DNA from 2 places in the Maridesulfovibrio bastinii DSM 16055 genome. Region 1 is predicted to be linked to the other one. Evidence: predicted binding sites of a transcription regulator. Region 1 holds the regulator's gene; the other holds the start of a gene.
What was found. The regulator sigma-54, encoded in region 1, starts transcription at its own class of promoters, with help from an activator protein. The targets are predictions, from matches to a motif close to CTGGCACGGNNNNTGCTT.
Positions count from the first base shown of each region.

Region 2: the regulator sigma-54 is predicted to act here: its motif matches at 2,528-2,545, upstream of G496_RS0100760 (ammonium transporter).

Region 1 covers NZ_AUCX01000026.1:5,572-9,750, forward strand. The annotation lists gene rapZ (RNase adapter RapZ) at 1-494, opposite strand, end outside; gene G496_RS0112910 (PTS sugar transporter subunit IIA) at 509-958, opposite strand; gene hpf (ribosome hibernation-promoting factor, HPF/YfiA family) at 963-1,505, opposite strand; gene rpoN (RNA polymerase factor sigma-54) at 1,554-2,969, opposite strand; gene lptB (LPS export ABC transporter ATP-binding protein) at 3,512-4,179, opposite strand, start outside.
Region 2 covers NZ_AUCX01000005.1:171,895-176,073, reverse strand. The annotation lists gene pheA (prephenate dehydratase) at 1-258, opposite strand, end outside; gene G496_RS0100770 (3-dehydroquinate synthase II family protein) at 263-1,246, opposite strand; gene G496_RS0100765 (2-amino-3,7-dideoxy-D-threo-hept-6-ulosonate synthase) at 1,264-2,061, opposite strand; gene G496_RS0100760 (ammonium transporter) at 2,591-3,961, shown strand; gene G496_RS0100755 (P-II family nitrogen regulator) at 4,008-4,179, shown strand, end outside.

The DNA.
Region 1 (4,179 bases):
GTTAAAAAGACCCATTTTTCCTGAATTTTTCTACGTAGATCGTGTATGGAAAAATGGGTGGTATCAATTATGAGATCAGCTTCATTGCGTAATGGATTTAAAATAATTTTTTCTTCCTCAAGAGCCTGTTCAAGACCTATGGCTTTAGACTCAAGAGGGTGAGGTCTTCTGGTTGTCGCAAATCTTCTGACCAGCTCAGGAAGCCTCGATTCGAGAAATATTAAAGCTGGATTAATACCCTTCTCAACAAGTTCGTTTCTGGTCTGTGACCACTCTTCGACAAAATTTTTCTGCCTGAGATCCATACCAAGGACTAATCCACGATATGTTATGTCATTGCCTTTAAACAACTTGACCAGACGAGGCAGCATACTTGCCGGAAGCCCGTCAACACAGAAAAATCTCAAATCCTCAAAAACTTTGAGGGCTGTTGATTTACCTGCTCCGGACATACCACTTACAACAATGACCGGAAAAGAATCCGCGCTATCCACCTCTGCCTCCGCAATCAAACGCTTTGAAGAACCTTCCAAAGATCATCTTTACTTTCAGTCTGCATAAAAGCTTTCCTGAAAGCATCATCCTTAACCAGTCTGGAAATCTGAGCCAGAGTTCTTAAATGAGAACCGGCACCCTGCTCAGGAGCCAGAACCAAAAAGAAGATATGACATGGTTCGTGGTCAAGTGAATCAAAATCAATACCCTTCTCACTTCGACCAACAACAACATACATATCTTCGATGGAGTCAAATTTACCATGGGGGATGGCAATGCCATCCCCTATGCCTGTTGTACCTAATTTTTCACGGTCAATAAGGACCTTGTAAGCTTCGTCAGGGTTCATATCAAGACCTGAATCTATCAGGACCGAAACCATTTCCTTTAGAACACCTTCCTTGCTATCACTTTCAAGTTCATGAATAACAAGATCCTTTGCCAAAAAAGCACCTATTTTCATTATACTAATATCCTGGGTCTATTAAACCGAAATCGCCATTATCACGACGATAGATTACGTTTATTCCCTCGCTGTCAGCATTGCGGAAAACGAGAAAATCATAGTCTAATGAATCCAGCTGTAAGGCGGCCTCTTCGACCGTCATTGGCTTGGGTTCAAACTGATCCGACTCGACTATACGCGGAGGTCTGTGTTCCTTATCTTCAAGGTCAAAACTGATCACATCCATCCGAGCCGATGTAACTTCACTACGCCGGTAGCTGCGCATCTTTTCACGCATCCGCCTCAACTGGGCTTCAAGCTTATCAAGGACCATATCAATAGTAGAATACATATCTTCAGACTCTTCAAATGCAGAGATGTGAATATTGTCTGAATAAAGTACAACTTCCGATATATGCCTGAATCTATCCACGGAAAGATTCACCTGCAACTCAGTATTATCTGGATTGGTAACAAACTTCTCAAGCTTGCTAAAACGGGTATTTGCATATTCCTTCAGATGTTCAGACGGATCGAAGTTCTTAAAAGTGAATGCTACGTTCATAAGGATCCTCCTTAAGTTAGGGTGAATATGCTATTCCAGTATAACTGGCTAAAAGACCTTCTTGCGCTTGGAAGAAGATTCTATACCCAGCGCGGTTCTGTATTTGGCTACCGTCCTCCTTGCAATATTAATTTCAAGCTTCTCTTTCAGATATTCAGCAATTTTTTCATCACTATAAGGCTTTTTGGGATCTTCTTCAGAAATAAGCTTCTTTATCATGGCCTTTACTGATTCTGAACCTACCTGTGAACCGTCATCCAATTCCAACGCACTGTTAAAAAAGAACTTAAGTTCAAAGACACCATGAGGGGTCGCAACATATTTATTTGTTGTTATCCTGCTCACAGTAGATTCATGCATATCAATATCTTCAGCCACTTCCTTCAGAATTAAGGGTTTGAGCTTAGTTACACCATTTCTAAAGAATTCATCCTGAAACCTTACTATTGATTCAAGAACTTTAAATAAAGTCCTCTGCCGTTGGTAAAGACTCTTCATGAGCCATTGGGCAGACCGCATCTTATCCTGAAAATATTCTTTATCGGCTCCCTTTGCAGCTTCTGTTGTTTCCACATAAAAGGAATTCATCTGCAATTTCGGCAGCCCGTCATCGTTTAGTACAATAACAAATTCTCCATCATACTCATAAACATAAGCATCAGGACTGATATAGAAAGGGTCACCCCCGGAAAAACTTGCACCGGGAAGCGGGTCCAGAGTCTGAAGCAAATCCAGATAGCTTTTCAAATCTTCCATGCTCAATTTAAATTTTCTGGCCAGAGGCTTATAACGCCTTCTTTCCAGATCTTCTAAATGATCACGAACCAGAGAAACTAAAATAGGATCGTTGTCCAACTTTAAAACTTCGAGCTGTACGGTCAAGCATTCTTTTGGTGTTCTTGCTGCAACACCAACAGGATCAAACCTTTGAATTCTATGAAGAACTGATTCAACCTCATCGACTGAAGCAGAACAGATCTCACTTATTTCTTCAACCCCTATGCAAAGATAACCGACCTCACTCAAGTTACCTATTATGGCTTCTGCTATTTCACATTCTTTCTCAGTAAAATCGGAAAGAGTCATCTGCCAGCCAAGATGGCCATCAAGCGTTGTCGACTTGGTAAGACGGGCATCATAAGATAGACCGTCTTCATAAGCTTCAGACTCTCTAACTATTGATTGCTTGGAAGAGCTGGAAAATTCTCCCAGATAATTCTCCCAGTCAGCATTCTTCATCAGCTCTTCAGTCTCTCCACTTGCGGAAGACTGATCCTTGTCACGAGCTTCAGAAACCTCCTTCTCTTCATATTCTTCAAGAAGGGGATTTTCCATGAGCTCCTGCTGAACTGTATCCACAAGCTCAAGACGGGAAAGCTGTAAAAGCTTGATCGCCTGTTGCAATTGTGGAGTCATCACAAGTTGCTGAGTAAGCTTAAGCTGTTGTCTTAATTCCAATCCCATATTTTACCATTACCAATAAAGTCTTAACACATTATTTTTATTAACTAAAAAAGCATTAAACAAAGAAAAAAGAAAAAAAATACATTTTTAAAGAATAATATAAAATACTACTTGATTTTAGAATGACATACTTAATTAAATCTTGCAACAAAGAGTATGAATATTACTGTAATATATAGTTTTTTATAAAAACAATTTTACACATGAAAAAAGTGTACCAATGTTCTGAACGCCTGTAAATCTACAAACTATAAATTACTTTAAAAACAATTTTGAAGATACGCTAGCACCACTCGATATAACCACCTAAAAAAATTATTTTTTTAGATAAGCACCATAAGTATAATATTGAATATTTAAAATAATTAAAATTCGAAATAGCTATCCAAATCCATTAGTTAGAAACAAAATTATTATCTAAAATTAGGAACGATCATTTTTTCCCAAAATCCATAAAAAAAAGACAGAATTTACACTATGTGCAAAAATCCTGTCTCAATTTAAACCTATAAAAGCTTTTTATCAGCACTAAAAAAACATCGCTACAACCGAAAACTATCTCCCAGATACAAACGTCGAGCCTTAGTATTCTTTACTATATTTTCAGGAGCTCCACTCAAAATAACCCGCCCTTCATAAACAAGATAGGCTCTATCGCATATTGTCAGTGTTTCTCTAACATTGTGATCTGAAATCAAAATCCCGATTCCCATCTCTTTCAAAGTGGAAATAATATCCTGAATCTCGATAACAGCAATAGGATCAATACCGGCAAAAGGTTCATCAAGCAGAATAAACTTGGGATTGTTAATTAGAGCCCGGGCAATTTCCAGTCTGCGCCTTTCACCACCGGACAGGTACATCGCTTTTTGATCTGCCAGACGCAAAATACCAAGCTGATCCAAAAGTTCATCCGCTCGCTTTGAAACGTTTTTAGATGATATTTTGGTATGTTCGATTATTATTTCAAGATTTTTACGTACTGATAATTTTTTAAAAATAGAACTTTCCTGCGGAAGATAACTCAATCCATGCCGCGCCCTTTCATGAAGAGGCCAAGTGGTTATTCTATGTTTATTAAGATAAACATCACCCTCAGTAGGCTTTACCACGCCAACAAGCATGTAAAAAGTTGTTGTTTTACCTGCGCCGTTAGGGCCGAGTAATCCCACAACTTCCCCTTCATCAAGTTTAAGGCTGATTCCTCTGA
Region 2 (4,179 bases), on a different contig from region 1:
GCGGGAAGAAGAAATAATTTCACGATATATTGCTTCCAGATGCTCGGCAGGGAGAGGTCCGCTGTTACGTTCGATAAGTCCTGTAAGAACTTCCTTCTCCCTGAACGGCTTAAATATCTGCTCTGATGATCCTGCTTTTATTTCACCAACGCAGATAGAGGCAGAGGCCCTCTGATTAAGCAGTTTTAAAATCTCGGTATCAAGTGAATCAATCTTTTCCCTGATTGAAGACATATCTTTCTGTTTATCACATTCCATTTTCTTAATCCTCTGTTATCTCTTCCTTAATGCGCATTCCGAAATGTCGTCCCGCGTCATCAAGACGGCAGAGAATTTCATCTCCGGGTTTAACATTCACAACACTGACAGGTTCTCCGGTGGAGCTTACAACTCTTATTGTCTCGGCGTTCTGAAGGAAAACCTTTCCTTCTACCGCTCCTTCGGCAGTTTCAACAACCGCGGTGATAAGAAGCATCGGTCTTACTTCGACTTTGGATCTTCCTACAACCGCAATAGAAGTTTCGCCATCGGCACCGACAATAAGCACTTCGCGCCCGGACGAAAGTTCTTCCAGATAACAGGTCTTATCTCCGGGCATTACAGCGTAAGCGTGAACAGCTCCGGCATTTATTCTGAAAGGCCGTGCGGCTACATATGGGTTGGATTCAGTTTCGGCATGAACCAGAAAGGTAAAGGCACTTGAATTACCAACAAGCATCCCCTGCCCTTTTTTAAGCAGTGAAATAGTGTCTACGCACACTCTGTGTCCCAGACCGACCGGATCAATTGATTTAACCACGGCTTTCTGCAATTCAATCTTTCCCTGACTTAATTTGAGTTCGGCCACAATCTGTTTAAGCTCTGCGGCTCCTTCGGGAACCACAACCAGAGTATCAGCTCCTCTTTCTAAAATTCCGGCAGCCAGTCTGGCCTTATCAAGCGACTCGACTTCCAGAGCTAAAACATCCACCTGAGCCAGAATGTTCTCAACCGGGATAATCTCCCAGCCTTTAGCTAAAATTGTTTCTTTTCCTGAAGCAGCGAATTTGACAGCCTCATCTTCATCGCTTTTTTCATTAATCGCCACTATCGGCATATCATCAGGGGTTACAACTTTCACCCTTCCCAGTGCTTCTACAGCTTTCTTGTTTTCCTGCTCGACAAGAACTGCATCAACCCCGGACTCCAGAGCCAGAGTCACAAGATTTTTTTCAAAGGGAATGGCTTTGAATACGATTTTTTTCATATCATTTTCCAATTTTGTTATTCACCGAGAATTTCAAGAGCGGAATCTACACTCTCGTCTTCATGAACGACCTTGCTGAGCACTTTTACAAGATTAACCCTGTTTTTGTGCTGGAAAACATTTCGACCTACTGAAAGCCCTGCGCCGCCGGCCTCAACTGAGTCTGAAACCATCTGGATGAAATCTCTTGTGGAATCAAGTTTGGGACCGCCTGCTATGACGACAGGAACACAGCAACTATCAACAACTCTTCTGAAACTTTCCTGATCTCCGGTGTATGGGACCTTGACAACATCAGCTCCAAGTTCTTCGCCGACCCTTGCGCAATGGGCCACAACTTCAGGTGCGAATTCATTTTCAACCTTTGGGCCGCGTCCGTAAACCATTGCCAGAACGGGCATACCCCATCCGGCCGCACATGATGCGACTTCACCCAGATCTTTAAGCATACGGGATTCTGTTTCATCGCCGAGATTGACATGCACGCTTACAGCATCGGCACCCATACGGATGGCGTCTTCAACTGTAGCGACTAAAACTTTTGCATTGGGGAAGGGGGAAAGGGAGGTACTTGCTGAGAGGTGAACTATAAGGCCTACATCGCCGCCTTCCATTCGGTGTCCGCAGCGCACAAGGCCTTTTTGCATAAGCACTGCATTGGCGCCGCCTTTGACCATATCTCCGACAGCTTCACGCATATCAACAAGGCCGTCTATCGGTCCTACACTTACACCATGATCCATTGGAACAATAACGGTTTTACCAGTGTTGCGATTGAAAATACGCTCAAGTCTGATACTTTTTCCCATCTGCATTTTGCTTCTCCTTTTTGTTTGCGAGCCGGAGAAAAGCTGCAGTCCCTTGTCCCGACGACCTAAAAAAAAAGGGCCGCCGGCGATCTATCGCCTGCGGCCCTTCTGTAGAGGCTCTGTATGCTTTACTTAGGCAAACCCCTACCCTGACCACAAGCGTGGTTGTACCAAAAGTAAAAAAAGTAAAAATAGGTACGGCTGATGCCAAGGGTAGAAATTTGTGTCATGGGAGATAAGTAAACGCCCGCAGAAACCATGTCAACTCTTTTTTATATTTTTTATACCTTCATATAAAGTGAAGTCTTTTAAAAAAGTTAAAAGAGATATAACATTATGCTGTAGACTAATTTTACCATTTTTGTAAAAACTACATTAAAAACGTTATCTGTTTTTGTAACTTTACACAAATTTGTAAAGACAAAAATAGCCCGTTTTTAAAAATATTCAATAATTACAGTATGTTATTTTTTTGGCACGCTAAATGCTTTAACACCAGCATATTCAACGTCACAATCCCACCAAGGAGGACCACATGACCTTTAAAATGACTTCTGTCCGCCGGAAAATACCGGCCCTGTTTACTCTTCTCATGCTGCTTGCCCCGACTGCGGCTTTTGCTGATGGGGAAGCTCTCAGCCAGACCCATGGTAACATTCTCTGGACACTGATAGCAGCTGTTCTCGTTATGTTCATGCAGGCCGGATTTGCTTGCGTCGAAGTCGGTTTCTGCCGCGCCAAAAACGCTGGTAACATCCTTATGAAGAACTTTCTTGATTTCGCTGTTGGCGCAATCATCTTCTTCCTTTTCGGTTTCGGACTCATGTTCGGACTTGATGCAGGCGGCTTTGTCGGAACTTCCGGCTTCGCTCTTGCTGGCAACACTTTTACTGATCCCGACTCACAGTGGACACTGTGTTTCTGGTTCTTCCAGTCCGTTTTTGCTGCCACTGCCGCAACAATCGTTTCCGGTGGTATCGCAGAACGTACCAAATTTAAAAGCTACATCCTTGTAACATTCCTCGTAACCGGACTCATCTATCCTATCTCCGGTCACTGGGCATGGGGCAGCCTCTGGCTCGGCGATTCCGGTGCCGGCTGGCTCGAAGGACTCGGCTTCATGGACTTTGCAGGCTCAACTGTTGTTCACTCCGTAGGCGGCTGGGTTGCCCTCGCAGGCGCTATGCTTCTCGGACCCCGTATCGGCAAATATACTGCTGACGGTAAAGCAAACGCAATCCCCGGTCACAACATTCCTCTTGCAGGACTCGGTGTATTCATCCTCTGGTTCGGCTGGTTCGGATTCAACCCCGGTTCCACAACAACTGCAGACGGTTCCATCGGCCTCATCGCTGTAACCACAAGCCTCGCTGCATGTGCAGGTACTCTCGGTGCAATGTTCACAGCATGGTCCAAGTTCGGTAAGCCCGACATTTCCATGACCTGTAACGGCTGCCTCGCAGGACTCGTAGGTATCACCGCAGGTTGTGCAACCGTATCTCCTATAGGCGCTATCTGCATCGGCCTCATCGCAGGTATCCTCGTAGTATTCGCAATCGAATTCATCGATAAGGTTCTCCGCATCGATGACCCGGTCGGCGCAGTATCCGTTCACGGTGTATGCGGTGCATGGGGAACAATAGCAACAGGTCTGTTCACAATTCCTGAACTGAACGACGGCGCAGCTGGCCTCCTCTACGGCGGCGGATTCAACCTCGTTATCCCTCAGGTAATCGGTGTAGTTGTAGTCTTCCTCTGGGCATTCGGTGCAGGTCTGGTAGCATTCAGCATCGCCAAGGCTCTCATGGGTATCAGAGCTTCCAGAGAAGAAGAACTTAAGGGTCTTGATATCGCTGAACACGGCAACGAAAGCTACAACGGATTCCAGATCTTCTCTAACGAATAAGTCAGGAATACAACAGAACTGAACCTAATTTAATAAGAGGTATAAAATGAAACTCATTACAGTATATATACGTCCCGAATGCCTGACAGCAGTCAAGCAGGCTCTTTACGCCAAGGGAATCTACACCATGTCAGTCACCAATATCCTGGGATCAGGACGCGGTGCAGGATTTACAGAAACATATCGCGGTGTACTCATGGAAGTTAACCTTCTTAAAA